DNA from 2 places in the Gordonia sp. CPCC 205333 genome. Region 2 is predicted to be linked to the other one. Evidence: riboswitches for the same ligand, from Rfam matches in the RefSeq annotation. Region 2 holds a riboswitch; the other holds the start of a gene.
The links. Region 2 has a riboswitch for cyclic di-AMP ahead of AAFP29_RS18800 (C40 family peptidase). Riboswitches for the same ligand answer to the same signal wherever they lie in the genome.
Positions count from the first base shown of each region.

Region 1: linked by a shared signal. The riboswitch ahead of AAFP29_RS17625 (transglycosylase family protein) and the one ahead of AAFP29_RS18800 (C40 family peptidase) in region 2 are both predicted to bind cyclic di-AMP.

Region 1 is NZ_JBCLVI010000004.1:656,249-671,630, forward strand. It holds gene AAFP29_RS17590 (sacsin N-terminal ATP-binding-like domain-containing protein) at 1-1,175, opposite strand, end outside; gene AAFP29_RS17595 (DUF3027 domain-containing protein) at 1,185-1,955, opposite strand; gene AAFP29_RS17600 (MFS transporter) at 2,079-3,998, shown strand; gene AAFP29_RS17605 (DUF2771 family protein) at 3,995-4,528, shown strand; gene AAFP29_RS17610 (cold-shock protein) at 4,564-4,983, opposite strand; gene AAFP29_RS17615 (hypothetical protein) at 5,195-5,431, shown strand; gene AAFP29_RS17620 (flavin reductase family protein) at 5,428-5,961, shown strand; cyclic di-AMP (ydaO/yuaA leader) riboswitch at 6,199-6,411, shown strand; gene AAFP29_RS17625 (transglycosylase family protein) at 6,417-7,067, shown strand; gene AAFP29_RS17630 (hypothetical protein) at 7,140-7,340, opposite strand; gene AAFP29_RS17635 (helicase-associated domain-containing protein) at 7,415-9,706, shown strand; gene AAFP29_RS17640 (DNA repair helicase XPB) at 9,783-11,444, shown strand; gene AAFP29_RS17645 (hypothetical protein) at 11,448-11,996, opposite strand; gene AAFP29_RS17650 (alpha/beta hydrolase family protein) at 12,066-13,277, opposite strand; gene AAFP29_RS17655 (pyridoxal phosphate-dependent aminotransferase) at 13,348-14,499, shown strand; gene AAFP29_RS17660 (alpha-ketoglutarate-dependent dioxygenase AlkB) at 14,553-15,182, shown strand; gene AAFP29_RS17665 (hypothetical protein) at 15,276-15,382, shown strand, end outside.
Region 2 is NZ_JBCLVI010000005.1:199,847-215,228, reverse strand. It holds gene asnB (asparagine synthase (glutamine-hydrolyzing)) at 1-1,098, opposite strand, end outside; gene AAFP29_RS18855 (cytochrome c oxidase subunit II) at 1,322-2,470, shown strand; gene AAFP29_RS18850 (cytochrome c oxidase subunit 4) at 2,474-2,890, shown strand; gene AAFP29_RS18845 (GNAT family N-acetyltransferase) at 2,909-3,493, shown strand; gene AAFP29_RS18840 (cytochrome b) at 3,582-5,195, opposite strand; gene AAFP29_RS18835 (ubiquinol-cytochrome c reductase iron-sulfur subunit) at 5,192-6,349, opposite strand; gene AAFP29_RS18830 (c-type cytochrome) at 6,346-7,248, opposite strand; gene AAFP29_RS18825 (cytochrome c oxidase subunit 3) at 7,309-7,920, opposite strand; gene trpD (anthranilate phosphoribosyltransferase) at 8,052-9,110, shown strand; gene AAFP29_RS18815 (Lrp/AsnC family transcriptional regulator) at 9,121-9,396, opposite strand; gene AAFP29_RS18810 (DEDD exonuclease domain-containing protein) at 9,401-11,257, opposite strand; gene AAFP29_RS18805 (hypothetical protein) at 11,442-11,726, shown strand; cyclic di-AMP (ydaO/yuaA leader) riboswitch at 11,836-12,002, shown strand; gene AAFP29_RS18800 (C40 family peptidase) at 12,016-12,696, shown strand; gene AAFP29_RS18795 (NlpC/P60 family protein) at 12,815-13,840, shown strand; gene AAFP29_RS18790 (hypothetical protein) at 13,904-15,289, shown strand; gene AAFP29_RS18785 (glycosyltransferase family 4 protein) at 15,310-15,382, shown strand, end outside.

The DNA of each region.
Region 1 (15,382 bases), on a different contig from region 2:
ATATCGGGGAATACCAATGCCACCGCGCCGGCGATGTCGAGATCCTCACCGTCGGCGACATGCGCCCGCGGCACCCACCGTTTCGCTCGCAGTGCGGTGGTGATCGCGTCGCGCAATGCCGCATCGATGTCATTGCGGGCGAGTCCTCCGGCAGGTATGAGCAGCGCTCGATGCGCCGGCCCGATCGCACGAACCAACTCAACGAAACCCGCTGCGGCCACGCCGATATCAGTCCCCGGATACAACTGCCGACGATCCGGTGTGACCGCGACCGAGGCGATACATCGGGCCGGCAACGACAATTCGATGTCGGTCTCAGTTGGCGCGCGCAGAAAGTCATTGACGTAGGGATGAGGCACATCGTCGACGATTTCGATCAGCCAACGGGTGCCCGGTGCGCCATCGGTCTGGTCGGGCGGCGCCGTTGACTGGAGCCAGTGTCGCGTATCCCCTTGTCCCGCATCAAGTATGATCTCATCAATTCCGCTCGCCAGAGTGATCCGGCGTCGGATAACGGTCCGATCCCCCACCGAGATCTGTTCCAGCGCAGGAAGTTCCAGCAGTAGATCGGCAACACTCGACGACATAGCGTTGAGTAATACCGCGGCATCGACGTCGTCGCGGAGGCGCAGTACCACTGCGGTGTCGAACCCAGCGGGCGGGTGCGTATCGATCGGCCAGGCCATTCGCAGTAAGGGAGCGTCCGCGGCGTCGGCACCACGCGCGGCACGTCGTCGGTCGAAGACGATCGATCCACTGCCCGAACGTATTTCAACCGTGTCGGCGACAGTGGCGACCGCCGAGAACCCGACGCCGAAGCGCCCGACCACTGCCGCGGAATCCCTATTCTGGGAATGTTTCGGCGATACTCGCACGGCGAGTAGTGAGGCGACGCCCTGCGCACTCAGCGCCTCGCCCGTGTTGGCGACGACCAGGGTGCGCTCATCGTCGAGCCAAACGCTCACTCGCCCTTCGATACCCGCGGCGGTCGCGGCATCGGCGGCGTTCGCCGCCAGTTCGATAAACAACCGATCGCGATAGCCGATAGCTACCAGATCATGCTCGGTCGCACTATCTTCCGCGAGGCGGGTCGGTGAGGAACGCCAGGCCGACAGGGTTGAATCCCGAAGTGCCGCAAGGCCAAACGGGTCGGCAGCTAGCGCGGAGTCGGCCACCCGACGACGCTAGGACGCGCCGGCTGTGGCATCGGCGACGATCTCGACTACGCCGTCATCATATGCGTCGAAAGCAGGCGAACCCTCGCCGGACGGGCCGACGACATCCGAATGTGCGCCACAACCGTATTCGGCCGAGACGATATGTCCGTCAGCGGCGTACTCATTGGTACACGCACCGAACGCCGCGCGCAGCGAGCCGGCCAGCGGTGCGTAGAACCCACAACTGGCACAGTGGTAACGAGCCGAGGTCGCCATCTCCGAATGGGGACCGAAGCCACCGTCGAACCAGCGTTGCGCGGTGTCGGCACGACCGGCCGCGCTGAGTACTCGCTTGCGACCCAAGCCGAGTTCACCGGCGACAGAAGCGATATCGTCAGGATCGGTCTGCTCGGACTCGAACCGGAATTCGTCGCCGCTATCGATCTGATTGGGCACCAATCGCGGATCGTCGGCCGGCGCGGCGAGCAGATCACCTGGCGACATATCGCCGGACCGGATGCGCTCGATCCACGGAATCCAACTCGGCGCGAGCAGCGCACCGTCGCTGGGTAGGAGTGCGACCTCGCTGACCGTGACGTCGTCGGAGCCGGGAACACCGGCCACCACGACACACCACTGCCAGCCCTGATACCCCGGAACATCGGCGGCGAAGTAGTGGGCGACAGCGCAGTCCCCCTCGACCGTCGACGCGAGATGGTCTCCCGGCCGTTGGCCGTCGGCGATCAGCGCATCGCGCGCAACATCGACAGCCGCGCTCAACCGGTCATTCTCCAACACAGAACTCACGCCATCCAGTGTGCAATATCCGCCCGGGAAAGGCACATCGCACCTGCCGATCGCACCATCGGATCGCCGGGGAACCGTGGGGCAACGCCCCCTTGTCAGTGGAATAGGGAACAATTGACTTCTGTGAACGCACGCAATGGGCGGGGACGGCCCAATCAGCATCCGGGAGCGGCGAACTATCCGCCGGACGCCCCGACGCGTGCCACCCGTGGGCGTCGTCCGGCTCCGGCCGAACATGACGCGGCCGAGCGTCGTTCGCCATCTGATCGCAACGCCTACCGCACGCCGCGAACGCATAATCCGCACCTGCCGCCGCTCGATGAGACCACCGAACAGGTTCATTCGACGCCGGCAATGCCGAACACCGCCAAGCAGAGCGCGGCGGGCGGGCCAAAGAAGATCACGGTCACCCGCGTCGCCGCTGCCCGCGGTCGTGAACTGACTAACCGGGGTATCGGCAAGATTCATCAGGCGGTGACCGCGGACGGCGCGGATCGGTCCGGGCTGACCGCGCTGACCCTGCCGGTCATCGCGAATGCCGCGGTCGACGCCGCGATGACGGTTGCGCTGGCCAACACCCTGTTCTTCGCCGCGGCATCGGGTGAATCCAAAACCGGCGTCGGGCTATATCTACTGCTCACCATCGCGCCATTCGCGCTGATCGCGCCGCTGATCGGCCCACTACTGGACAAGCTGCAGCACGGTCGTCGGATCGCGATGGCAGCAACGTTCGGTGTCCGAGTAATACTCGCCCTGCTCATCATCTCGAATTACACCTGGGACAGCGTCAGCGGTCAGGTGTCCTACGACCCGTGGGTGCTCTACCCCTGCGCACTTGGCCTGCTGGTGCTATCCAAATCGTTCGGTGTGCTGAAATCTGCGGTCACACCCCGTGTTTTGCCGCCGACCATCGACCTCGTGCGCGTCAACTCCCGACTGACCACATTCGGCTTGATCGGCGGCACCCTCATTGGCGGCGCGGTTGCCGGAATCTTCGAATTATTGCTGGCCAAGGCACTGCCGATCCACATTCCCGGCGCATTGCTGTGGCTGGCGGTCGTCGCCTGCGCCGGCGCGTACCTGTGTATGCGGATCCCCAAATGGGTAGAGAGCACCGAGGGCGAGATCCCCACGACGATCACCTACCACGGTGAACCTGCCGCGACAGCACCCCGACAACGGACCGGTACCGGCGAGGGCAAGACAAAGCTCACCGCCAATGCGATTGCGCGAACGATGCGCCAGCCACTCGGCCGCAAAGTCGTCGCCGGACTATGGGGTAACGGCACCATCCGAATACTTACCGGATTCCTGACGTTGTTCATCGCGTTCTATGCGAAATCCAATCAGAGTGGCGACTCCAGTTGGGCTCAGCTGCTCATGCTCGGCGCGGTGGGCGGCGCGGCCGGCGTTGGCAATCTCATCGGCAATGGAGTCGGCACCCGACTACAACTCAAGAATCCGCCGGCCATCGTCGTGTGGGCAACGGCATCGTGTTTCGCGGTGACTGTCCTCGCAACAGTTTTCGGCAGCGTGGTGGTCGCTGCTGTCGCGGCATTGGTCGCATCGGGAACCAGTGCGATCGGCAAGGTATGTCTGGATTCATCGATCCAGACCGATCTCCCCGAAGAGTCGCGGGCCTCCGCGTTCGGACGGTCCGAGACGGTCCTGCAATTGTCCTGGGTGCTTGGCGCTTCCCTTGGCGTACTCCTGCCGTCGAACCTGAAAGTCGGCTTCGGTGTGGTCGCCGTATTGTTGGCAATCGGACTTTTGCAGACGGTGCTGACCACCAGGGGAAGCACGATGATCCCCGGATTCGGCGGTAAGCGTCCCGACATCGCGCAGCCGACCGGCGGCATCGACCTACCGCCGCATGTGCAGCGCGCTCGCACGCAGGCGCCCCGACCGCCGGAGGCTCCACATCAGCGCGTGGCTGGCGATACCCCTGCTCGCCACCCCGGCCCGACGTCGGCACCGACGCGCGCGCACCAGCCCGGGCCGACAGACCTACCGCCACATCGAGGACGATCGTGAATTTCACCGCCGCAGAAAAGAAGATCCTGGCTATTCTCGCGGCCGTCGTCGCGCTGTTCGGTGCGATCGTCGTCGGCGGTGCGGCACTGTTGGCACATCAGACCGAATCTGATCACCGGCCCTATCTGCAGATCGCCGTCGGCGACGAGTTGACGCGGGTGTATCCGATCGTCTGGTGCGATGTCCTGATGCGTGACTGCGATCCGCCACTACGTAGCAAGGCGACCCGGACAAAGTCACATGTACCGGTCAACGTCGGGCAAACGGCGCTCGTTTCGGTATCGGCGGATATCGCGGACAGCCCGTGGGCATTGATCGCCGAGTACTACACACCCAACGGCATCGTGCGCGATGAGCCCATCTACCCCAGTAATACGCAATTCACCGTTGCACTGCGATCGACGGTTGAACGCACCTTGATCAATATCGAAGTGCAGGCGCCGTCGGCGATCGAGAGCCCGCAGGGATTCGTGGTCCGCGGGTTCCTCGCCGCCGATACCACGCCAAAGAGACCGACCGCCGAACAGTAATCTGCTCGACGGTCGGTATCGGGTCTATTCGATGCCTAGTGTTCGAGTTCGCGGGCCACGGCCCGCACCACCTCGGAAATACGTTGTGCCGTCTTGCGATCCGGGTAGCGGCCCTGCCGAAGGTCAGGCTGCACCTTGCTCTCGAAGAGCGTGATCAGATCCGCGACCATGCCGTGCAATTCGTCTGGCGAATGCCGCTTGACCGCAGCTTCTTTGCGCGCGGCGTCGCGACTGTTCTTGACGACGCTGGGCGCCGACTCCAGAATCGTCACGGTGAGTGCCTGCGGTCCACGACGGCCCGCCGCCATCCCGAACTCAACGCGCTGACCGGGCTTTAACCCGTCAACACCCTCCGGCAACGCCGACGAGCGGACGTATACGTCCTCGCCGTCTTGCTGCGACAAGAAGCCGAAACCCTTGTCCGTGTCGTACCACTTCACCTTGCCGGTAGGCACTGTGCTCACCCTTAATCTGTGCTTGATCACTCCCGCAGTTCAATTGGCCTGCGGGACCTTCACGACAAACGCGCCCTGACCCATGACAATGAGCAAAGGCGCGTGTTGTTGCGACCAGTCTATCCAACGTCGTCCACTCCGGTCACCCCGGTTTACGCATCGACTGTCTCGCTGGCCGACTGCCGCATACGCGTGCACTACCGTTGATTTCATGCGCTCCGACCGCTCCAACCGATTGCTGCAACTTTCCATCGCGATCTTTGCGATCGGGCTGGTAGCGATAGTCGCGTTGTTCGTGACGCCGCTCGTCGCCGACGGTCGGACCGCACCAACCCTCGTCTACGTACTCACGATGTGTGCCCCCGTCGGACTTGTGATCGCACTGATCGCAACAGTCGTGACGGGTCGCTCTACAAAACCCACCGACAAGAAACGGCGTTCGGCATGACCGCAGATTCGACTCAACTTTCCCTGACCCCCACCACTGACGGCACAAGTCTCCGACAGGCATACAGCGCCTTCCCGTCTGGCGTCGTCGCAGTGTGTTGTCGGCTCGACGGTGAGCTGGTCGGGATGGCCGCGAGCGCGTTCAGCACAGTCTCACTGGACCCGCCGCTGGTCTCGCTCTGCGTGCAGAACACGTCGACAACATGGCCAAGGTTGCGCGGCGTCACCTCGATCGGAGTCAGTGTGTTCTCCAGCGATCAGGCTGACTTGTGCAAACAGCTGGCCGGTCCGGCCGAGCATCGATTCGACGACATCGATCCCCTGCACGCGGGTTCCGAAGCCGTCTTCATCCCGGCTGCGGCCGCGTCGCTCTCGTGCAGCCTGTACAACGAGATCCCCGCGGGCGATCACACACTCGTCCTGTTGCGCATCGACGCCCTGCATGCCGACCCCGGCGTCGAACCACTTGTGTTTCACGCGAGCACATTCCGCTCGCTGGAAGTCCGCAAGCGCGTGTCGCAAGCCACCTAATGCCTGTGACGTTTGTCACATAACGACTGCATAACGGATCGGCTACAAACGGGGCATCACTGGCGTGAGCAGGTAAGACGTTCAGACGACGCCGCACCCGGGGAAACACCCTTAAAAATCACTTGCGCCGCTGGGGTGATCCACCCGCTATGAACCCGTAGGGTTCAAAGCGACCACCAGCCAGGTTGTCACCCAAACCTAAAAACGAATCAGCTGGCCGCGCCGAGCCTTGTTCCGCCAGCTGGGTCGCACAACTGCAATTCAGGAACAAGGACGGGGGACCCATTCTCCCCTGAGACCCGGTTCTGATGTATCGCATGGGTAACGCCCAAACGTTACGACAGATCCTTGGGGTGTAGCTCCGCAAACGGCTTCCAGCCGCACGTGGGGCCGGGCAACCTCTCGCTCGAACCCGACAGCTGACTTCGTAGGCGCGTGGAGAGAGGAATACCACTATGTCCGGACGTCATCGCAAGCCGACCTCCACCACAACCACCAAGACCTTCGCCAAGGTCGCCCTCACCGGAGCCGTCCTCGGCGGCGGAGCGGCGATGCTCTCGGCCGGTAACGCCAGCGCCGCCACCGATTCCGAGTGGAATCAGGTCGCTGCCTGCGAGTCCGGCGGTAACTGGGCGATCAACACCGGCAACGGCTACCAGGGTGGCCTCCAGTTCAGCCCGAGCACCTGGGCCGCCCACGGCGGCACCCAGTACGCCCCCTCGGCGGATCAGGCGACTCGCGAACAGCAGATCGCCATCGCCGAGCGCGTTCTCGCGACGCAGGGCAACGGCGCATGGCCGACCTGCGGCGGAGTTCTCTCGGGCCCGACCAAGCGCGACGCTCCGACCACCGCGCCGTCGAACCTGAAGACCCCGAAGACCGACAAGGCCGCGCCGCAGAATTCGCTGAAGACTGCTCCCAACGCCAAGGACACCACCGAGGTGAAGAAGCAGGTTGACGACGCTCTCACCACCGCGGGCAAGAAGGGCACCGTTGACCCGGCGGTGAAGAACCTGTGGACAGCTGCGAAGAACAGCGGCTACCAGCTCGACAAGGGCCAGCTCGACTTCTACAACAAGAACAAGTCGCTGCTGCCCCTCCCCTGAACGGCCTAGCGCCCCAAAGACAAAGGGCCCTGCACGAGGTTTTCACCCGTGCAGGGCCCTTCTCCAATTCTTCTACCTGTTGACAACCGTCTTGGACTGCACAAACGGCAGATCCTCAACCGGGAGCGGGAATTCCGTACTCCCGAACGGAGACAACGCACCCGATACGTTGGCGGCGAATTCCGAGACGGCATGCTCGCCATCGGTGTTCGGCCAGCCGTTGTCGACATATTTACTCTTGGCAGCCGCTGCTGCAGGTTCCTTATCAGCCACGTCGGTTATTGTGCCATGCGCTCGGTAAGTAAGGTTGATCGAATGAGTGTGAAGCGGTCGGTGGCGGTCATTCGATGACGCCGAAGTCGCTCGCCATCGAACTAGCCGACCGCTCCGACGACGAGCTGGCCCTTCTCCTGGCCGCCCGTCCCGACCTCGCCTCACCACCGCCGCAGGGCACCGGGGTACTGGCCCAACGCGCGCTGTCGGCGGCGTCGATCACGCTGGCCGGGGAATCGCTGGATCTCCTCGCGGTAGCCGTCCTCGACGTGGTGGCCACCGCCGACAAACCCCCGACGCCGGCCGCGGTTGCCAAGGCGCTGACCGGCCGGGCCGAACCAGCCGACATCGCCGAGCGAATCACGCTGCTGACCGAACGGGCGTTGTTGTGGACCGACGGCCGACGGCTCGTCGCACCTGCCCATGCACCCTCGGCAATGCCGTGGCAGGGACGGCATATCACCGCGCCGACGGCCACGCGTACCCCGCAGCAATGGCGTGCCGAACTCGATCAGCTCCCGCAGCCGCAGACCGCACTTCTCACGACACTGTCACAGGGACCACCGCTGGGCCGCAGCCGCGACGCCGCTCCAGGTAGCGACCCGTCTCTCCCGGTCCCGACGCTGCTGGCGGCTGGCATGCTGGCCCGCATCGACGACCAGACCGTGGAAATCGTGCCGGTGGTCCGCCAGTTACTGCGCCACGAGCCACTGCTGCGCCTCGATGACTTACGCGCCCCGTCGTTGACGCCGACCGGCGAGGAGTCTCGATTCACTCTCGTCGACGTCGACGCCGCGGCCGGTGGCGAAGCCCTCGAACTCATCCGCCATTCGACGCTGCTGCTTCACCTGCTCGGCGAGACTCCGGCCGCCGTACTGCGATCGGGCGCGATGGGTATTCGTGAGTTGCGTCGCCTCGCCAAGTCCACCGGCCTGTCATTGACCCGCGTCGGACTGATCATCGAACTGCTCGGCTATCTGCGATTCGTTGACGCCGGATATCCCGATCCGACGCCCGCGGTCGGCGCCGATGATTTCGCCTGGGCGCCAACGCATGCGGCCGATGGGTGGCTACGCCAAAGCACCGAACGCCAGTGGCAGGCGTTGCTCGCCACCTGGCTCCGGATGCCTCGCCGCGCCTGGCTGGTCGGCCAACCCGACCGCGACGGCAACGCATTACCCGCATTGTCGACCGAGGTCTACGACGGCCAGGCCGCCGCCCTGCGGATGACGATTCTGACCGCGCTGAGCGAAGCGTTGCCGGGCACAAGCGTGTCGATCGACGATCTCACCGCCTATCTACTCTGGCGCCATCCCCGTCGGCTCCGCCAGTTCACCCGAGCCCTGATATCCGAAAATATCAGGGAGGCAACGGAATTGGGGCTGGTCGCACATAACGCGCTGAGCAGCGTCGGACGGGCCGCGCTCATCGCGCCACCCGCCGAGTCCGATGCGGCGATCTCGTCGGCTATCGACATCTCCCTACCGAAACCGGTGGACCACTTCCTCACCCAGGCCGACCTCACCCTGGTCGTGCCCGGACCGATGACACATGAACTCGCGGATCAGGTCGAACTGGTCGCTGACCTCGAATCCGGCGGTGCCGCTTCGGTTTACCGCGTCACCGAAGCGAGCGTGCGGCGAGCACTTGACGCCGGCCGCAGCGGGGCCGAACTGATCGCGATGTTCACCACCCACTCGTCGACGCCGGTCCCTCAGGCATTGAGTTATCTGATCGAGGATGTCGCACGACGTCATGGCAGCCTGCGCGTCGGCATCGCGTCGGCATTCGTCCGCTGCGAGGACCCCGCGACGATGGCAGAAGTGTTGCGCAGCAACGCCGCCGAAGCGCTCGCGCTGCGGGCACTGGCACCAACGGTCGCAGTGTCGGGCGCATCGGTGCGCGACGTCATCGACGAGTTGCGCAGTGCGGGATTCACTCCAGCCGGTGAGGATTCCTCCGGCGCCCTGGTCGACTTGCGGCCGCAAGGCAGCCGGATCCGCGACACCCGCGCCCCCCGGCAGTCCGATCCGCGGCGCCCAGCTCCGACGCCCGCGCAACTCAAGCAGATCGTGTCGCGGATTCGGTCGGCCGACCGGGCGAGTGCGACACCGCGTAAAGCATCAGCGCCGGTACGGGCGAGCGGTAGCGGCGAATCGGCCGTAGCGCTGATCCAATTGGCACTACGCACCGCCCGACAGTTGCGCATCGACTATGTCGACGCACACGGTGGAGCGAGCCGGCATATCGTTCGGCCACGGTTGCTCGGCGCGGGGCAACTCGTCGCCGCCGACGTCGCCACCGACGAGGAGCAGCATTTCTCGCTACACCGGGTGACCAGCATCGAATTACTCGACGAGAAGTAGGTGCGTGGGGCCCTCGTCGGAGATCGGTGAGGACCCTCACCTGACAACATCGCCGCACACCTGGACAATGGATCGGGTGACTGATGGACCCTTGATCGTGCAATCGGATAAGACTCTCCTACTGGAGGTGGATCATGCCGACGCCGGCGCCGCCCGTGCCGCGATCGCCCCGTTCGCCGAACTCGAACGCGCACCCGAGCACGTACACACCTACCGGGTGACCCCGCTCGCGTTGTGGAACGCGCGCGCTGCCGGCCACGACGCTGAGCAGGTGGTGGACGCACTGGTCACCTTCTCGCGGTACGCGGTACCACAACCGCTGCTGATGGATGTCGTCGATACGATGGGCCGCTTCGGTCGACTCCAACTGGTCAAACATCCCGCGCACGGTCTGACCCTGGTCAGCTTCGATCGCGCCGTGTTGGAGGAAATCCTGCGGCACAAGAAGGTGGCGCCGATGCTCGGCGAACGCCTGGACGACGACACCGTGGTCGTACATCCATCCGAGCGCGGACGTCTCAAACAGATTTTGCTCAAGGTGGGGTGGCCGGCGGAAGATCTGGCGGGATATGTCGACGGCGAAGCGCATCCGATCGCCCTGGCACAGGACGACTGGCATCTGCGCGACTACCAGGCGCTGGCCGCCGAATCGTTCTGGGCTGGCGGCTCCGGCGTCGTCGTATTGCCCTGCGGTGCAGGTAAGACGATGGTCGGCGCGGCGGCGATGGCGCAAGCCTCGGCGACGACGTTGATCCTGGTGACCAATACCGTTGCCGGCCGGCAGTGGAAGCGGGAATTGATCGCCCGGACATCGCTGACCGAGGAGGAGATCGGCGAATACTCCGGTGAGCGCAAGGAGATTCGTCCGGTGACCATCGCCACCTATCAGGTGATGACCCGAAAATCGAAGGGCGAGTACAAGAATCTCGATCTCTTCGACTCTCGCGACTGGGGGCTGATCATCTACGACGAGGTGCATCTGCTGCCCGCGCCGGTGTTTCGAATGACCGCCGATCTACAGTCCCGACGTCGACTCGGACTCACCGCGACACTCGTCCGCGAGGACGGGCGCGAGGGCGATGTATTCAGCCTGATCGGCCCGAAGCGGTATGACGCTCCGTGGAAAGATATTGAGGCACAAGGCTGGATCGCGCCGGCAGATTGTGTCGAGGTCCGGGTAACACTCACCGACGACGAACGCCTCCAATACGCGGTGGCCGAGCCGGAGGAGAAGTACAAGTTGTGCTCGACGGCGCATACCAAGGTCAACGTCGTCAAAGCGATCCTCGACCGACACCGTGGCGCGCCGACCCTCGTTATCGGCGCGTATATCGATCAGCTGGAAGAACTCGGAGAAGCGTTGGGCGCGCCGGTGATTCAGGGTTCGACGAAGAATAGGGACCGGGAAGTCCTCTTCGATCAGTTCCGCTCCGGCGAGATCCAGACCTTGGTGGTGTCGAAGGTGGCGAACTTCTCCATCGATCTCCCCGAGGCATCGGTCGCCGTGCAGGTGTCGGGCACCTTCGGGTCGCGCCAGGAAGAGGCACAGCGACTCGGGCGACTGCTACGGCCGAAACGCGATGGCGGACAAGCACATTTCTATTCGGTGGTGTCGCGAGATACCCTCGACGCCGACTACGCGGCGCATCGTCAACGCTTCCTCGCCGAGCAGGGATACGCCTACCGGATCACCGACGCCGACGACCTACTGGGGCCGGCGATCGGCGAACAGACGTAAGGGTCAGGCAGCCGCTTCCAGGCAGAATCCGAGTGGCTTCGGCTGCGCATAGTTGACGGCCTGCTGGCCGGCCGGGCAGGTTGCCGTGCCCTCGGTGCGACTGACCACGCGATAGGCGGTGGTCCCGGTTTTCGGTGTCGCGGAACACTCGATGCGCCGATAGTCGGCTAGCGTCGCGCTACCGGCGGTCGGAATCTGGTAGCACGTGTCGGCCGCGAAATTCGATGCCACGCAGAGTTTTTCGGAATCATTGTCGAAGGTGATATGCGAGTAGTTCTGATCCGCACACTCCTGTCCGGCCGGCACCACCGATGCTGCGATGAACGTCAGATCGCCGCTGGTATCGCAGCTGGCTTTGAAGACCTCGACCTTGCCGTCCTTAGGCTCGGTGCCGATCCTCACGCAACTACCGACCGGGGCATCCCCGGCCTTGGTGATCGCGTCTGAGCCACCGATCGACACACTGCCGCTACACCCGGCAACCAACACCATCGCCGCGCCCGCAACGAGCGCTGCCGACACACGTTTCACTACTGAGCGATAAGTCGTCATGGCGAAAGTGTGGCACGCACCCGAGTCCGATGCGCCCGTTTCGTGGTTATGAGTCAGGCGGCTGACTGCTTAGCGAAGCTCACTGACCAGCGGATACGCCTTCGGGTTGTCCAGTCTGGGCACAGCGCGCTCCTTCAAGAAGCGATCGAAGGTGTCGCCGATCAGCGCTCGCTGAGTTGCGATCGCAACCAGACGAGGAGCGGTACCCAGACTCAACCCACCGGGAATGGCGAGAAACGGCACATCGGGTACCGACTGCGGCACAAAGGCGGCGACGTCGGTGAAGCTCGCGTGTCCGGAATCGGCGAGGCGGTACACCCTCGACCATCCACCGCTAACCCGCGTGTTCGCGAGGTAGGGCAACCACCATTTGGCACGTGCCTCGGCGCTGTTAGCATGCAGTGAACTAGCCAGATGTAGGACCGGGCGCGACGACGGGCGGGTAACGATCGGAGCCGCGGGAGTACCGACACGTAACGCTCCGTCGACATTCACCGCGGCACCGGTGCGCTTATCGATACGAGAGACCTCTGCGGCGACGGCGCCGCCCATCGAATGCCCGAAGACGCCGAGCTTGGCCGGATCGATCACGCGGCCAAGGCCGGCCGGCAATGCCCGACGGTCAGCGTCGATCACGTGCCCGGAATTCCAGCGTCTGGCCTGCCCGAACAGATACCGAACGTCGGCGACGCGGGCCGCGACTGACTTCCGCTGGGTGGTTTCCGAATAGCTGTCGGTGACTGACATGCCCACAACGCGGCCGTCGGGAAAGACCGTCGCGGCGGCGTCGCCGGTGTGGTCGACCGCGACCACGACATATCCGCGGCTCGCCAGATCTTCGGTCAGCGCCGTGTAGACGAATCGCGGGGTCAGAAATCCGGGCGAAAAGACAACCACCGGAAGAGATTTCACATTTCGCGCAACCGGCGCGTCGAGATAACCGTTGGTTCGGGTGCCGACCAGTCGGGTGACATCGAGCCCACCGGCCCTCGCGATTGAGGCAGCGTCAGCGGTTACATAGGGTGCCCGCACGTGGCCGCGGACATCGTCGGCCGGGTAGGTGATGGTCACTGGAAGTTCGCGCCGGCCCGGTCGCCACGGATCCGCTCGACCAGCGTCGACGAATCGCGCGACATGGACGCCGACTCGATACGGGCCGGTTGGTGCTGGAATAGGCGACACCGCAGCGGTCGCGACGGTCTGGCCGCCGATAGCCGGCACCGCGACGAATGTAGCAGCGGCTGCGAGCAGTACCGACAGAACGGACGAAATTCTCCTCATGAACTCAAGATGTTAGCGCAGCCTAACGCGCTGTACTTCTCGAGTGTGTCGAAGGCGGTACGGTGATCCGGTGACTGTCGAGCGACTTAGACCCTTTGGAGAGACGATTTTCGCCGAGATGTCAGCCCTTGCGGTTACCCACGGCGCGATCAACCTCGGCCAGGGTTTCCCCGACGCCGACGGCCCGCCCAGCATGCTCGACGCCGCGCAGCGGGCCATCGCCACCGGCCATAATCAGTACCCGCCGGGACTGGGCGTACCCGCGCTGCGCTCCGCCGTCGCCGCTCATCAAGAACGGCTCTACGGCCTGGAATACGATCCCGACACCGAAGTGCTCGTCACCGTCGGCGCAACCGAGGCCATCGCCGGAGCGGTCGTCGGTCTCGTTGAGCCCGGCTCGGAGGTGGTACTCATCGAGCCCTATTACGACGCTTACGCGGCAACCATCGCGATGGCCGGAGCGGTCCGACGCAGCGTCCCCTTGATCGCCGACGGCGACGGGTTTCGCCTCGACCACGCCCGGCTGGCCGAAGCGTTTAGCCCGAAAACGGCTGCGATCATTGTCAATTCGCCGCATAACCCCACTGGCACCGTATTCTCAGAGGCAGACCTACGGGCCATCGCCGACCTATGCGTGCGGCACGACGTAATCGCCATCGCCGATGAGGTATACGAGCACCTAGTGTTCGACGGTCGGACGCACACATCGATCGCGAGCTTACCGGGTATGCGCGAGCGCACCGTCCGAATCTCCAGTGCCGCAAAGACTTTCAACTGCACCGGCTGGAAGGTCGGCTGGCTGTCCGGCCCGCCCGACCTGGTGAAGGGCGCCCGCTGCGCCAAGCAGTTCATGTCATTCGTCGGCAGTGGACCGTTCCAGCCCGCGGTGGCCCACGCACTCAATACCGAAATGGAGTGGGTGAGCCAATCCGCGAAGTCGTTGCAGCGCAAACGCGATCTGCTCAGTGACGCCCTGGCCGACGCCGGATTCGGCGTACACCGCAGCGAGGCAACGTATTTCGTCTGCGCCGACCCGCGGCCGCTCGGCTATTACGACGCGGCAGCACTGTGCCGGGAACTGCCCGAACGCATCGGCGTCGCGGCGGTGCCGGTCAGCGCATTCGTCGATGACCCCGAACCCTGGAAACATCTGGTGCGCTTCGCCTTCGCGAAGGACGACGCCTCGCTGATCGAAGGCGCGCGCCGCCTGGCGCGGCTGTAGACACACCGCCGCCAAACTCGAACATTCATTCGACTACCTGCTATTCTGGCGATATGTCCACCGGGCTACAAGGTTCACTCTTCGAGCAGCCGGCCGATGCGCCGGCGCTGAATCCGTTGAGCCGCCGAGGAACCCGTCGAGAACTCTCCGACGGCGCATGGATTGATCTACATCCGCACTGGCTGCGCGGTTCGGACATCCTGTTCGAGAAATTGCGTGCCGATGTACCCTGGCGCGCCGAGCACCGGCAGATGTATGACCGCGTGGTGGCGGTGCCGCGGTTGGTCAGCACCTACGACCAGACAATGCCACTTCCCGACCCTGTGCTGGACACCGCACGCACCACCTTGAGCGAGCACTACCGGCACGAACTTCCGCAAGGATTCGCGACTGCCGGAATGTGTTTCTACCGGGATGGCAACGACAGCGTCGCATGGCACGGCGACAAGATCGGCCACAGCGCCACTCGAGACACCTTGATCGCGATCGTGTCGGTCGGTACGGCTCGTCCTCTACTGTTGCGTCCGGCTGACGGTGGCCGGTCGATACGTCTCACCCTCGGCGCTGGCGACCTGCTGGTCATGGGCGGGTCCTGCCAACGAACCTGGGAGCATGCGGTGCCCAAGTCCCCGAGCGTCGGCCCAAGAATTAGCATCCAGTTCCGTGAACTGGGCGTTTGGTAGCAATCGGACGTTTCCGGCCGAATCGGGATGCCCAGCCATGGCGTGGTTTAATCGTTTCGTTATAAACGACGTCGACGCCTGGGAAGTTCTCGTATGAAGCACAAAGTCGCAATCGCAACACTCGCCGCCGCAGCAGCTCTCACCGTATGTGCGGCTCCGGTACACGCCGAAGGATCGAGCGATATCTTCGGCAGCGCGGG
Region 2 (15,382 bases):
GACATGTTTGCGAGCTTCCTTGGCGAGGAAGTACAGCGGGACCAATGCCGGGTCGGCAACCGGGTCGTCGAGATACCAGACGATCTCCGGGATGGCTTCGATGAACTCGGTGGGTGAGACGACCTTCACGACATGGCGCGCGCCGATGGCCTCGGCCGACTCAGCTGCGACGTCGACTTCCGAATAGCCGTCGCGCTCGAAGCCGGTGGTGATGGTGATGAGGTCGGGGTTCACCTGTTTGGCCAAGGCTGCGACCGCTGTTGAGTCGATGCCGCCGGACAAGAAGGATGCGACAGTAACGTCGGCGCGCATATGTTTGGCCACCGAGTCGCGCAGGGCGTCGGCGATTTCGTCGTATCGCTTCTGTCGGGTCGCATCGGTGAACGGCGCCACTGGGAACTGCGGGGTGAAATATCGCGTCACCTTGGGTTCCTCGCCGGCCCGCAGCGTCGCGTAGCTACCGGACTCCAACCGGCGAATCGAACGGTGCAGTGTTTCCGGCTCGGGCACGTATTGCAGCACGGTGTAATGCTCGGTCGCGCGCGGATCGAGCGCGTCATCGAGTTTCACCACGTCGAGTAGTTCGAGCAGACTCTTCTTCTCGCTGCCGAAGGCCGTGCCGCCGGGACCCGTCGCGATGAACAGGGGCTTGATGCCGAACGAGTCGCGAGCGATGAACAATGCCGACGACTTAGTGTCCCAAATGGCGAATGCGAACATGCCGCGTAGTCGCCGTACGGCGTCGGGACCCCAGTAGTGAAAGGCGGCCACGATCGCTTCGCCGTCGCCCTCGGTATAGAACTGAGCATCGACGGTCGTTGTGAGTTCTTCGCGGATCTCTAAGTAGTTGTAAATCTCACCGTTGAACACCATCGCGTAGCGGTCGGGGGATTCCGGCGGACCCCACCGCAGCGGTTGATGGGAATGCTCGATATCAATGATCGAAAGGCGGTTGAAACCGAAGACGATGTCGTCGTCATGCCAGGTTCCGGGTTCGTCGGGACCTCGATGGCGCATGCACACCGATGCCGCGGCTACTCGCTCGGCCGCGGTTGCCGCGCTGCCGTCCGGAGTCAATAGACCGAGCAATCCGCACACGTTCCAACCCTCATTCCCACAGAATTCCCAGCAAACCTTGCCCCGACGAGTATGCCGTACCGGACTCGCGACCCACGACTTCAACCCCAATCACGAATTGCATCGGCGTTTGGTCTACGCTGCGTAGTAATGGGTTCGGAGTCGCCGGACCCGTGCAGTCGTTATGCGTGGGGATTCGGTCGGTACGACGAGTCGTAAGTACCGTCCGGGCAGGCAGGAAGGCATGAAATTGACTCACGGTGGAAAGACACCGGTGCGCGGCATCGCCAAGAGGTCGCGCGCGGTCAAGCGGATCGGGGCAGTTGCCGCGCTTGGTCTCGGCGCCCTGTTGATGTCCGGATGTGACGCTCGCGACGCCATGCGTTTCGGGTGGCCCGAGGGCATCACCCCGCAGGCTCGCGATATGGGCAACCTGTGGACGTGGTCGGTTATCGCCTGTCTCGTCGTCGGCGTCTTGGTCTGGGCCGCGATCTTCTGGACCATCACATTCCACCGCGCGAAGGCCGGGCAGGAGACCTTCCCGCGTCAGACCGCTTACAACGTTCCCATCGAGTTGACGCTGACGGCGGTCCCGTTCCTCGTTATCGCGGTCCTCTTCTACTTCACCGTCATCGTGCAGAACAATGTCGAGGCCAAGACGGACAATCCGTCCGTCGTCGTCGATGTCACCGCGTTCCAGTGGAACTGGAAATTCGGCTACCGCGATGTGCGTGGTGCCGACGGTCAGCCGGTCAAGGTCACTTCTGGCGGCGAAGAGCGCACCATCAAGTCCACCACCGGTGGTCCGTTCCAGCTCCAGCAGCAGGTCCAGACCAATGCTCACGGCCACGAGATCCCATTACCGGCCGGCGGTCGTTCCGACGATGTGCGTAACTACCTGCACTTCAGCAACATTGAGACAGTCGGAACGTCGGCGGAAATCCCGGTCCTGGTACTGCCGACCGGCAAGCGCATCGAATTCGATATCGCTTCGGGCGACGTCATCCACTCCTTCTGGGTTCCGGAGTTCTTGTTCAAGCGCGACGTCATGCCGTTCCCCAAGCAGAACCACAGTGATCCGAGTTTCCAGATCTCGTCGATCGACACCGAGGGTGCATTCGTCGGTCGTTGCGCCGAGATGTGCGGTACCTACCACTCGATGATGAACTTCGAGGTACGTGCGGTGAGCCCGCAGGACTTCGAACGTTATGTGGGCTACCGGTTGAAGAACCCGACCGCGACCAATGCGCAGTCGCTCGCCGCGATCTGTCAGCAGCCGGTTTCGGTTACCACGGTGCCCTTCGACACGCGTCGCGGTACCAACGGGTCGACGCCAAAGGATATCGGCGACCCGACCAACACCAAGCTCGCCAACTGCACACCCGAGGTGTAACCGATGAAAATCGAAGCACGGCTCTTTGAGCTTCTGACCGGATTCTTCTTCCTCTGTGCGATCATCTACGCGATCGCGACATCGCTGGCGAGTAAGGGCACCGAGTGGGCCGGCGTCACTGGGTTGTTTTTCACCGGTGGCCTGACGCTGATCGCCGGAACCTACTTCCGGTTTGTCGCGCGGCGCGTCGAGATCCGCCCGGAGGACTACGAAGAGGCCGAAATCGAGGACGGCGCAGGCGAATTGGGCTTCTTCAGCCCGGGTAGCTGGTGGCCGCTGCTGCTCGCCGGCTCGGCCGCGATCTTCGCGGTCGGATTCGCCATGGGCAACTACTGGTTCGCCATTTTCGCCGCGGTCTGCATTATCGGTTCGGCCGCCGGCCTGGTCTTCGAGTACCACGTGGGACCCGAGAAGCACTGACATGACACACTGACCCTTGTGTCAGAACACTCGATAACAGCCGCTCCCCGCGACGAGGAGCGGCTGTTTCGTTGTGTTGAGCCGGAGTTGCGCCATACCGCGATGCTGGGCGACGGTGATCGTCGGGCCATTCGCGAACTGATGGATGTGGCCTTTCACGGCGACTTCGATGACGATGACTTCGACCATGCCCTCGGCGGGATACATGCCATCACACGTGCTGCCGACGACGCCGTCGTCGGGCACGCGTCAGTGGTCCAGCGGTCGATGCTTGTGGGCAGTCGGTCGATGCGCTGCGGGTATGTGGAAGCCGTTGCGGTACACCCAGACTGGGGACGTCGAGGTGTCGGCGGGAAGCTAATGGCAGCCATCGAGTCGGTCATCGTTGGGGCCTATGACCTAGGCGCATTGGGCGCGTCCGAGCAGGGGAGGGGACTGTATGAGCGGCGGGGATGGCGCGAATGGACCGGTGAATTGGGTGTTCTGTCACCTGACGGGTACCGATCGACCCCCGATGACGTCGGTTCGGTCCTGGTGTGGGGTCTGGCTCTGAATCGCGAGGAGCGTCTGGCATGCGACTGGCGAGTGGGCGACGTCTGGTAGGAGCTAGGTTGACGCCAGCGCCCGTGGACCAATTACCAAGGGCCGCGATGCATTTCGCATCGCGGCCCTTGCTAGTTGTCTATCGAACTCAATCCTCGAGCGGGTTACCGCCCTTTTCCTGCAGTTCGCGCAGCACTTCGCCTTCTTCGCGAGCGTGCTCCTTGGCGAGCCTGGCGTTGAGCTCCTGCTGATCGGCGGGATCAGCCGACGTCAGCGACCCGGTGCCCGGCGCGCCGGCCGAACCGAGTTTGTTCATCCGCTTCGGTAGCGCAGCACCCTCGTAGGGGAGCGGGATCGGGTGACCGTGATCGTCGACCGGTCCAAGTGGCTGGTGGATCTCGATGTACTCACCCTGTGGCAAGCGCTTGATGATGCCAGTCTCGATGCCGTGTTCCAGCACTGCACGGTCACTACGTTGCAGCGACAGCGCCCAGCGGTAGGCGATGAAGTACGCCAGCGGTGGGATCACAATCAGACCGATACGGCCCATCCACGTCGTCGCGTTCAACGACACATGGAACTTGAGCGCGATAATGTCGTTCATACACGACAGGGTGAGGATCACGTAGAACGAGACAGCCATCGCACCAATGGCGGTACGTACCGGAACGTCGCGGGGACGCTGCAACAAGTTGTGGTGTGCGTGGTCGCCGGTCAGGCGTTTCTCGATGCTGGGATATCCGAACATCAGCGTGAACATAATGCCGATGATCACCATCACCCAGAAGATGGCGGGAACCGTGTAATTGCCGAGGTAGAGCTCCCACGCAGGCATCAGACGCGCTAGGCCGTCAGTCCACATCATGTAGATATCCGGCTGAGAACCGGCCGAGACGTGCGCCGGATTGTATGGTCCGATCACCCACACCGGGTTGATCTGGAAAATGCCGGCCATGATCGCAATGACACCGAAGACGATCGCGAAGAACGCGCCGGCCTTGGTTGCGAAGATCGGCATGATCCGAACGCCGACCACGTTCTTCTCGGTCCGTCCGGGGCCGGGGAACTGAGTGTGCTTCTGGTACCAGACCAACGCGAGGTGCGCACCGATCAGAGCCAGGATGATGGCCGGGAAGAGCAGAATATGGAGTACATACAGGCGCGGGATGATGATGTCGCCGGGGAAGTCGCCACCGAACAGCGCCCAGTGCACCCAGGTTCCGACGACGGGTATGCCAAGCACGATGCCACTCATCGCGGCGCGGACGCCGGTACCCGACAGCAGGTCGTCGGGAAGCGAGTAGCCGAAGAAGCCTTCGAACATCGCGAGGAGCAGAAGTACGCAGCCGATAACCCAGTTGGCCTCACGCGGGCGGCGGAACGCACCGGTGAAGAAGATGCGCATCATGTGGACGATGATCGCCGCCGCGAACAGCAGTGCGGCCCAGTGGTGGACCTGGCGAACGAATAGGCCGCCGCGTACCTCGAAGGAGATATTCAGCGTCGTCTCGTACGCCTTGGTCATCATGACGCCGTTGAGCGGCTGGTAGTCACCGTGGTAAATGACCTCGGACATCGACGGATCGAAGAACAGAGTCAGATAGACGCCCGACAGCAGCAGAATGACGAAGGCGTAAAGCGCGACTTCACCGAGCAGGAAGGACCAGTGGGTGGGGAAGACCTTGTTGATCTGACGTCGCATTCCAGCGGCCAAGTGATACCGCGAATCGACTTCCTCCGCCGAAGTGGCGATACGACTCATGACTTGCGCTCCCAGAATGCCGGTCCGACGGGCTCGATGAAGTCGCCGGCAGCGACCATGTACCCCTGATTGTTCACTGTGAGCGGTAGTTGAGCCAGCGCACGGGCGGCCGGGCCGAAGACCGGCTTGGCGTAGTGCAACGCGTCGAACTGCGACTGGTGGCACGGGCACAGAATGCGGTTGGTCTGCTGCTCATACAGCGAGGTCGGGCAGCCGAGGTGGCTGCAGACCTTGGTGTAGGCGAAGTAGTCGCCGTAGTTGAAGCTCTCTTGACCTTTGCGTTTGATCGCGCGGGCCGCATCCTCGGGACGCAGGCGGATGAGCATCACTGGGTTGCGCACCAGGCGTAGGCCTTCAATGAGCTTGTGCCGGGACTCCTCAGTCTCGCCGTGTCCGTCCGACACGCGCCACGGGAAGACGGTTTCCATACCGCCGGCGTCGAGATCTTCCGGACGTACCAAAGCGACCTGAAGGGGATTGCCGGTGTCGCGTCGCAGGAAGATGGTCTCGTTAGGTGCCTCTGGCGGGTTGTAAATCGGGGACCAGCCGGTATGCCACAGATCGGACTTGTCGCCCTTGGCCCATGGATTCTTGACGATACCGCCGAGGGCCGCGACCATTCCGGTGAAGGCGAGGGCACCGATACCGAATGCCGCGGAACCGAGGATCAACTTGCGGCGAGGCAGCGTCGAGGTCTGCAGGGAGTTGTCGAGCAGCGCCGCGGTGGTCTTCTTGTCGACCTCCTGGGAGCCGCCGTCGTGACGATCCTGGACAGCGATCTCTGCCGGAATGAACCGCTTGGTGAACTGGACGACGCCGATGCCGACCGACAGAACTGACAGACCGAAGGTGATACCCAACAGCGGGGTGTTCAGCGTGTAACGCCAGTAATTGTCATCGCCAGGGAGTGCGAATTCCCAGTGGTTCCAAATGAAGATAATGAAGCAGGCGATAGCCGAGACACCGGCGAGCGCGAACCAGAATGCGACGGCGCGTTCCGCGCGCTTCTCGGCCTTGGTACCCGGCTCGGGGAAGCGCGGTTCGCGATGCAGGATTTCGACGCCGTCGAGATTCGTGCCGAGTTTGACGAGCTCGTCATTCGACATCTGCTCAAGTTCTTCGTTGGACGGAGTGTCCTTGTCGTTTGCGCTCATGAACGTGATCCCATCCACATTGCGAAGGCGACGATTGCGCTGACGCCGACAACCCACATCACCATGCCCTCGGAGACCGGTCCGAAGCCGCCGAGCGACAGGCCACCCTGCGGCTCCGATTCGGTGACGTATTTGACGAATCCGATGATGTCTCGCTTCTCCTCCAGCGACAGCTGGCGGTTGGAGAACTTCGGCATATTCTGAGGTCCGGTGAGCATCGCGGTGTACAGCTGCTGCTCACTGGGTGCGTCAAGCGGGGGAGCGTACTTTCCCGAAGACAGAGCGCCGCCACGACCGGTGAAGTTGTGGCATGACGCGCAGTTCAAGCGGAACAGTTCGCTGCCTCGACCGAGGTTCTCGCCGCGCAAGCTCTCCTGGGCGAGGACGGTGACACCGTTCTTGTCCTTCTTCACCGAACCGTCGGGATTGCGCTCGGGGATAACCTTGGGGCCGCCACCCTGTGACTGGATGTACGCGCCGAGCTGCTCGATCTGCGCGGCAGTGAATTTCTCGGGCTTACGGGCCGCCTGGGCCTCTCCGCGCGCGGCGGGCATACGTCCGGTCGACACCTGGAAGTACACCGCAGCGTCGCCGACGCCGATGAGCGTCGGGCCGCGGTCGGTTACACCCTGCAGGTTCGCGCCGTGGCAGGTGATACAGGACGTGTCGTACAACTGCTTGCCGTCACTGATCAGCGATGCGTTGCTCGGATCGGCGGTGGCGACCTGCGGCTTGGGGGTGAGCACCGAAGCGATGACGCCTGCGGCGACGAGGCCGAGCATCAGCAGGATCGCGCCGCTGGCACGACGACGCAGTTTACGTCGGGAGCGGGCGCTGCGGGCTCCCTTAACGTCGGTGTCGGTCGCGTCATCCGACTGTCGCGGTGGAGATGAGCTCATCTGTGTCTCTCTATGCGGACGGATTTGAATAACTGGGGCTGTAAGTCTTGGGGTGGTTCGTCAGCGAATGAAATAGATCGTGACGAACAGACCGATCCAGACGATGTCGACGAAGTGCCAGTAGTAGGACACGACGATCGCGGCAGTCGCCTGGGCCGGGGTGAACTTCGACAGCTTGGTGCGGACCAGCAGGAAGATAAAGGCGACGAGACCGCCGATGACGTGCATGCCGTGGAAGCCGGTCGCCATATAGAAGGTCGACCCGTACGCGCTGGACGAGAGGGTCGTGCCCTCGTGGACCAGGTGGTAGTACTCGTATGCCTGACCAGCGACGAAGAAGGCGCCCATGAGGAAGGTCAGGATGTACCAACGGCGTAGACCGAAAACATCGCCCCGCTCAGCGGCGAAAACGCCCATCTGGCAGGTCACCGATGACAGGATCAACACTGTCGTAACCGGGATCGCCAAGCCGAGATTCAATTCGGTCGGCTCGGGTGGCCAACCGACGTTGGAATTCGCTCGGGCGACGAAGTACATCGCGAAAAGTCCGGCGAAGAACATCAACTCACTGGAGAGCCACACGATTGTGCCGACGCTGACCATATTGGGACGGTTCAGCGAGTGCACCCGCGCCGTGATGGCCGTTCCTTGGGTACCTGCAGCGCTAGTCACAGATGAAAGTATGACGGTTCGTAGTAAGCAGTGACCACCGGGGTCGGGAAATTGGTCGAAGAAAATGACTCGACCCAGGTAGAAGGGGTGCCAAGCAGGGCGTTCGGCGTGTCACGACTAGTCTCTTTGGGGTGACCGCCTCTGCATCCGAACAGTTCACCTGGCCGCAGATACTCGGATCGGTGGCCGACGGCCACGATCTGGACGTCGAGCAGGCGCGTTGGGCCATGAATGAGATCATGACTGACTCGGCCACCAGTGCCCAGATCGCGGCCTTTGCCGTTGCGGTGAAGATGAAGGGGGCCGCGCCGGCTGAGTTGCGCGGATTGGCTGAGTCGATGTTGTCGCACGCGACCCTGGTCGAGGTGTCGAGGCCGGCCGTCGACATCGTCGGAACCGGGGGCGACCGATCGCATACGGTCAATATTTCGACGATGTCGTCGCTGGTTGTCGCCGCGAGTGGGCTGGCCGTAGTGAAACACGGTAACCGCGCGTCGTCGTCGAAGAGTGGTGGCGCCGACGTATTGGAGGCGCTCGGCGTGAAGATCGATCAGTCCGCCGCGCAAGTTGAGCAGTCTGTCGAAGAATTGGGCATTGGGTTCTGTTTCGCGGCCGCGTTTCATCCCGCTTACCGTTTCACCGGCCCGCCGCGTAAAGAGATTGGCATCCCTACGGTCTTCAATGTCCTTGGGCCACTTACCAATCCAGCCTCGCCCCATGCCGGACTGATCGGCTGCGCTTTTGGTGAGTTGGCTCCGGTATTGGCGCAGACCTTCGCCGAACGGGGAAATTCCGTGCTGGTGGTTCGCGGCGATGACGGCCTCGACGAATTGACGACCACGGGCACGTCGACAGTGTGGCAGGTCGTCGATGGCTCGGTAACCGTGTCGACAGTTGACCCGCGGGATCTGGATATCGAGATTGTCGAACTGTCCGCGCTGCGAGGCGGCGACGCCACGGTGAACGCCGGGGTCGCGCGGGAGTTGTTCGCCGGTGCACGCGGTCCGGTGCGCGAGGCGGTATTGCTGAATTCCGCGGGAGCGATCGTCGCAGCCGAACAGACCGGTCCGCTCTCCGGTCCCGCGCTCACCGATGCGCTGCGCGCGGGAATGGTGCGGGCGGCGGCGGCGATCGACTCCGGTGCGGTGACCAAGCTACTCGACGACTGGATCGTACTGACCAATCGCTGAGGCGTCTGATCTATTCGCCGAGTGAGAAGGTTGCTTCGGTATCTGCGCTGGCGTAGCTGCGGAAGGCGATATGGGTCGCGGTGTGGGTAACGCCCGATATCCGGTTGATCTGATTGGTGACGACCTCGGCGATCTGCTCATGGTCGCGTACCCGCAACTTGGCGATCAGATCGACATCGCCCGCACATGAGTACACCTCGGTGACGCCGGGAATTTCGGCTACCGCCTGTGCGGTCTCGGGGATGTGGTGGACGTCGGCCGAAATGAGCACGATGGCGGTGATCATGGCATCAGCGTATCCGGTGTGGTCGCGTGGTTGGGCTGGCACGGGCACCCCGGGCGGTCACCAGCCATTCCTCCCATCGGCACGCGGCGCGGGTCGGGAGGCTCAGCGCGTCACTGGCGGCCACTATTCGAGTCCCCGGCTCGATGATCCAGCGATAGATGAGAGCAGCCTCCTCCGCGGGGGCTCCGCATAATGGACCGCACTCGGCGCTCACCGTCTGGGCAGAGCTGACGAGTGCGTCGACGATTGCCATGGGAGCGGTACCTTGCCGCGCGACTCCCGCATTCGCCAACCGGCCGTGTCGCACGACGGCAAACTCCCAGCCGCCCTTGCCGTCCGGCCGCGCGACGACGATCTCGGCGATCATGCACAGGGACTGCAGGCGCTGACAACGTGACAACGCGTCGATCGTCGCCGTGAGGCGGTCGCGGTGTCGCGTCGCGGTCTCGAACATTTCGGCTGTCGCGTAGTCGATCATCTGATCTCGTAGTGCGATCAGAAGCTCATCCGAGGCTCCGGTGAACAAAGCGTGTATTGCTGCGACCCGCGGGAGATAGTCCGGGAGTGTTTGCGGAACTGAGCTGGCCGCACGACACCCGCCGACGGCCCGCGCCGCCGCATCCGTCCGACACCAGTGGTGTGTGGTTTTTGATCCCAAACGCGTTGTGCACGTGCGCAATTGGGCTGCCGATGAGAGGTGGTCAGCGACTGACTGTGCCACCGTCCGATTGGCGATGGGGCCGATACAGTTTTCCTCCGGCGTGCGACTGACGCGCAGGCGCGGGAATCTCTCGGCGGTCAGGACGATCCACCAGCCCTTGTGTGGCTGTGTGGATCGGCGGTTGTACGCGGGGCGATGAGCGGCGAGCAGTCGAAGCTCACGGACACCGGCTTCTAATCCGTGTGCGCATTCGACGTGGTCGACGCGGACGGCCAATGCGACCATTTCCGACATCCTGGGACGCGTTTCGGCGCCGGTGAAATACGAGGAGACGCGGCGACGGAGATCGACGGCGGTTCCGACATAGAGGACTTCCTCACCCGGGCCGCGGAAGAGGTAGACGCCTGCGCGTCGCGGCAGCGTAGCGGCGAGGTGACGTTTGGCGCGTTGTGCCGGGGTGGTACGCGGCAGATAGTCGAGTAGTTCCCGGTAGGTATGCACGCCCTTGTTGCCGATGCGTTCGAGTAATCGGTAGAAGACTTCGACTGTTGCGCGTGCGTCGTCGAGGGCGCGGTGGGTGGGGCGGGTCGCGACGTCGAAGAGATCGGCGAGTGCGGCGAGTTTGACGGTTGGAGCTTCGTCTCGGCTGAGGATGCGGCGGGCCATCGCCACGGTGCACAGCGTTGCCGCGAACGGCCAGTCGAGATGAAGTGCCTGCGCCCCCCGACGTAGGAAGCCGGTGTCGAATCGGGCGTTATGTGCGACGAGCACCGCGCCGCGGGCGAATTCGAAGAAGGATGGCAGCACGGACTCGATGGTGGGTGCCGCCGTGACCATCGCTGAGGTAATGCCGGTGAGAGTGACGATCTGCGGCGGAATCTCGCGGCCGGGGTCGACCAGGGTGGCGAATTCTCCGACGACCTCGCCGCGCTGAATCCGTACCGCGCCGATCTCGGTAATCGCGTCGGTGCTCGCACCGCCGGTGGTCTCCAAGTCGACCACGACGATCGGTGTCTCGAACAAGGGCTGGTCGATTCCGCCGTATACGGCGGCGATCAATTCAGCTTCGGTAGGCATCGGACGGCTACCGGCGCGACCACTGCGAGTTGTGTCCGGCATCGGCATTCCGACGGCCGGTAAGCCGCTGTCGGCGAAAGTCAGCTGTTCCACGTCGCGAACATTAGTTCGACCCACTGACATCAGGGTCCGGCGTGCCCCCTGTGACTGCTGTGGCGGGTGTGATTTTGAAGGGTTGTCGGGGGTCGGTTCTAGTCTCCAGTTCAGGTTCACCATCAGGTCCCGATTACCGCGAGGTATCGGGTGATGAACACCGAATTGCCAGGAAACCAACCAATCGCATGTGCGATGAGATGGAGATCACAGAATGAAGATCGATTGCGAGACCTGCCCGGCACGTCAAGTGGCTTGTGACGGCTGCATGATGCAACTGCTCTTCGACCCGGTGAGCAGCGACGATGTAACAGCAGACCAGCAGATGGCGATAGTGAGTTCAGGGCCGGTCGACGACTACGAGTTACTCGCGGCGATCGACGCGTTCAGTGCTGCTTCGATGGTATCGACACGCGATGCATCATTCGCAAGAAGCGCTATCGCGGCACGTCAGGACGGTGTTGAGCGCAAGCATCTGCGAATTCTGCGAGCCAGCTGATCTGACACGCCACAACGTGGTTACGCGCCTTGTTGGACAGCGCCCGGAAAGTTTCGTAACCTTTCTGAGACATTTGCGGAACGTCCCGCTTCGAACTCGAAGTGGTCCGCGGATATCACCGCTTAGTCACTCGCAAGAGTGAGCCGGGGAACCACTTTATTCGGCATAGTCCGATTGGGGTGAGTCGCGGCGCGACGACATAGTCGGCGCGACGCGTAGGGCGATCTTCCAGCCCGAACCCGACAGCTAACTCGGTAGGCGGTAGGGAGAACAAAGGAGAACACTCTTCGTGGCCAAACATCGTTTGGAACAGCCTGGCCGTGGTGCCAAGGTAGCCAAAGGTGCCGTGATCGCTGGGTCGATTGCCGTCGGCTCGCTCGCGGCTTCCGCAGGTTCCGCGTTTGCGGCCCCAGCGCCTGCGCCGATGCCGAACAACACAATCGACTTCCCGGCTCTGGGTAAGGCGCTCCTGGCGCCACATGCCAAGCCAGCTGCCAAGAAGCAGGCGCCCGCGCCCGCCAAGGTGGCGATCCCCAACGTCGGCACATTCAACGTGCCCGGCCTGAATCAGAATCAGGTTCCGGCTCAGTTCCGTCCGGGCCAGCGGATCGCGCCGCTGCTCCGACAGGACACCGGCGTTCGCGTCCTCGCGACGGCCGAGTCCAAGATCGGTTCGCCTTACGTCTACGGTTCGGCCGGACCGAACGCATTCGACTGCTCGGGCCTGGTCTACTACTCGTACAAGCAAGCTGGCAAGACCATCCCGCGCGACTCCTACGGTCAGCTCGGCGGCGGCCGTGCGGTGGCCTACAAAGATGCCAAGCCGGGCGACGTCCTAATCTTCAACGGCGGCAGCCACGCCGGTATCTACGCGGGCAACGGTATGTTTGTTCATTCCTCGACCGAGGGAGTGCCGGTTCGCAAGGCACCCGTCAAGGAGTGGGCATTGACCGGCGTCCGTCGCTACTGAGCCCATCGCGAGCTAAGTAGTTGCGATCTTGACGAATCGTTTGGGCGGACCGGCCGATAGTGTGCGGTCCGCCCAACTTCGTCATACGAATGGGGCAGAGGAGTATCGCGCGGTGCGCATCCTGAGAACAATCCTGGTGACTGTGCTTGTTGTCATTGCCGGCCTGGCATCGGCTGGACTGGCCGTCCCAGTGTCCGCCGCACCCGTGCAGACCGCTGATCGGTTGCTGGTGAACTATCGCAAACTGAGCGTCGATGCGGAGAAGTCGGCCGAGTCGATGCACAATGCGCAGCTCGAATACACGAAGCAGCGCAAGGCGCTTACCGCCGCTCGCCTCGCATCCTCCAATGCCCAACGCTCGCTGGACATTTCGCAGAAGAACTTGGACGCCGTGCGCAAACGGGTCAACAAAGTGGTTCGCGCCAGCTATCGGGGTGCCAAGATCAACCGGCTCTACGCGGTCCTGGTCAGCGACTCGCCGCAAAACCTGCTCGACCAGATGTCCGGCCTGGAATTGGTCTCCCGTCAGTCGGCGTCGGATCTACGGAACTTGAAATCCTCGCGTCAGAAGACCCTCGCCGCGAAGAAGGCCGCGGATGATTCGGCCACCACGGCGACCACCGCGATCGCAGCTGTTGAGAAGACGCGCAGTCAATTGCAGGTGCAGCGCGCGAATCTCAATCTCCAGGCCGTGCGGATTCGCGCGATCTACGAGTCGATGACCGGTCAGCAGTTGGCTGAACTGCGTGGGCCGAAGTTCGACTTCGATCCACGGCTGGTTCCCAAAGGCACCTCGGCCGCGCTGGTCGCGGTACAAGCCGCGCTGACTCGAATCGGCGATCCCTACGTGTGGGGCGCAACCGGTCCGAGTTCCTTCGACTGTTCGGGTCTGATGGTGTGGGCCTACAAGCAGGCCGGCCAGACGCTGCCGCGATCCAGCGAAGCCCAGCAGGGTGGTGGCACCTCGATCAGCCGGGACAAACTTCAGCCCGGGGATCTGATCATCTATTACTCCGACGCCCATCATGTCGGAATGTACGTGGGAGACGGATACGTCATTCACGCCTCTACGTTCGGAGTACCGGTGAAGGTTGTTCCGCTCGACAAGGCTGGACCGTTTCAATCTGCGCGCCGGTACGCTTAGCGCTTAATGACCCCTCCTTCGACAGGTCGCCACGCGTCTCGTAGGCGACTGAAGCCATTGTTGATGCGTGCGCTACCCGGCGTAGTTGGCGTTGTCGTGGTGCCGACCCTGATTGTGACGGGGTGCTCGTCGTCGGGGGAGCCGACATCGACCACTACCGGATCAACCTCGACCGCGACGCCGCCGAATGTTTATGAAGCGACACGTGTCGAAGGTGTGAATAGGCTGCTCGGCAAGCTCAACGACGCACTTCTGAGCGGCGACGTGGCGAAACTCGACGGGTTGATCGATGTATCGGCGACGCCACGTTTCCGCGCCGCGCTGCATACCGAGGCTGCGAATGTCGGGACGGCGACGACCGAGACCGGGGCTGCCTCGTCCAAACGTGGAAATGTGCTGAGCTACAAGACTTTCCGGTATTGGCTGGGAAGTGCCGATGCTGAGTTCGTGGTGCCGCGAGAGCTGCAAAATCGCCTCGACGATCAAGGGAGCTCAGATAGCTGGTTCGCTCCGGTGAAGCTGAACTACGCTCTCGGCGGCGAGTCGTCACCGGGTCTGGCCGAGGACGACATTATGTTGAGCACTCCACTCGCGCTGGCCCGTTACGACGACGATTGGAAGATCGTCGGTGATTCCACCGTTTTGGATGACGTGCAGGCGCCGGCCCCCACGCTATGGAGTTATCCCGGGCTGCGGGTCCGCGACGTAGCGACTTCGGGCGGCGACTCGGTCGTCCTGTCTTATCCAGGGACCGATGCGGCCGTTGCGAAAGTCGCGAGCGAACTTCCGGAAGCTGTTGTGGCGGTGACGAATTTCTGGGGATCGTCGTGGGCGCGTCGCGCGGCTGTGGTCGCTACCGGAACCGCAGCAGAATTCAGCGGGTTGGCTTCGGCGGACAGTCCGGTCGGGGCGGCGGCGGCCGCGACGATATACGCGAACCTCGACAATGCGAAGAAGACCGCAACCGGACAACGGGTGGTGCTGACGCCGACGGCGCGTACGCTCCCCGCGCCCGCACTCGCGGTTGTCCTGCGGCATGAGCTCACCCATGTCGCGGTTCGCGGTGTTACCGCTCCCGGCGCCCCGCTGTGGATCACCGAGGGAATGCCAGAGTTTGTGGGGCGCAAGGGAACCTATCAACGGTTCGACGACGTCGCGCCTAATCTCGCCGCCGAATTGCGGTCCGGTCAGATGCCTGCTCAGCTACCCGACGATCGTGACTTCGCCGTCGACCAGAATTCAGCGCTCGTCGCATACCAGTCGGCGTGGTCGGTGTCGGCATTCGTCGCGGAGAAGTACGGTCTGGACCGGCTCAAAGCGTTGTATCTCGGAGTGGCTGGATCGGATAAGATTCAGGCGCAGGACCTCGCGATTGTGAACACCCTGCGCATGTCGCGGGCACAGTTTGTCGCGCAGTGGCAGGACTGGCTCCGCAAGCAGGTTCGATGACTTCGTCCTCGGGGCGGGCGATGCCCCGAACCTTGTTGATTACCAACGACTTTCCACCGCGACCCGGTGGAATCCAGTCGTATCTGGAGAACT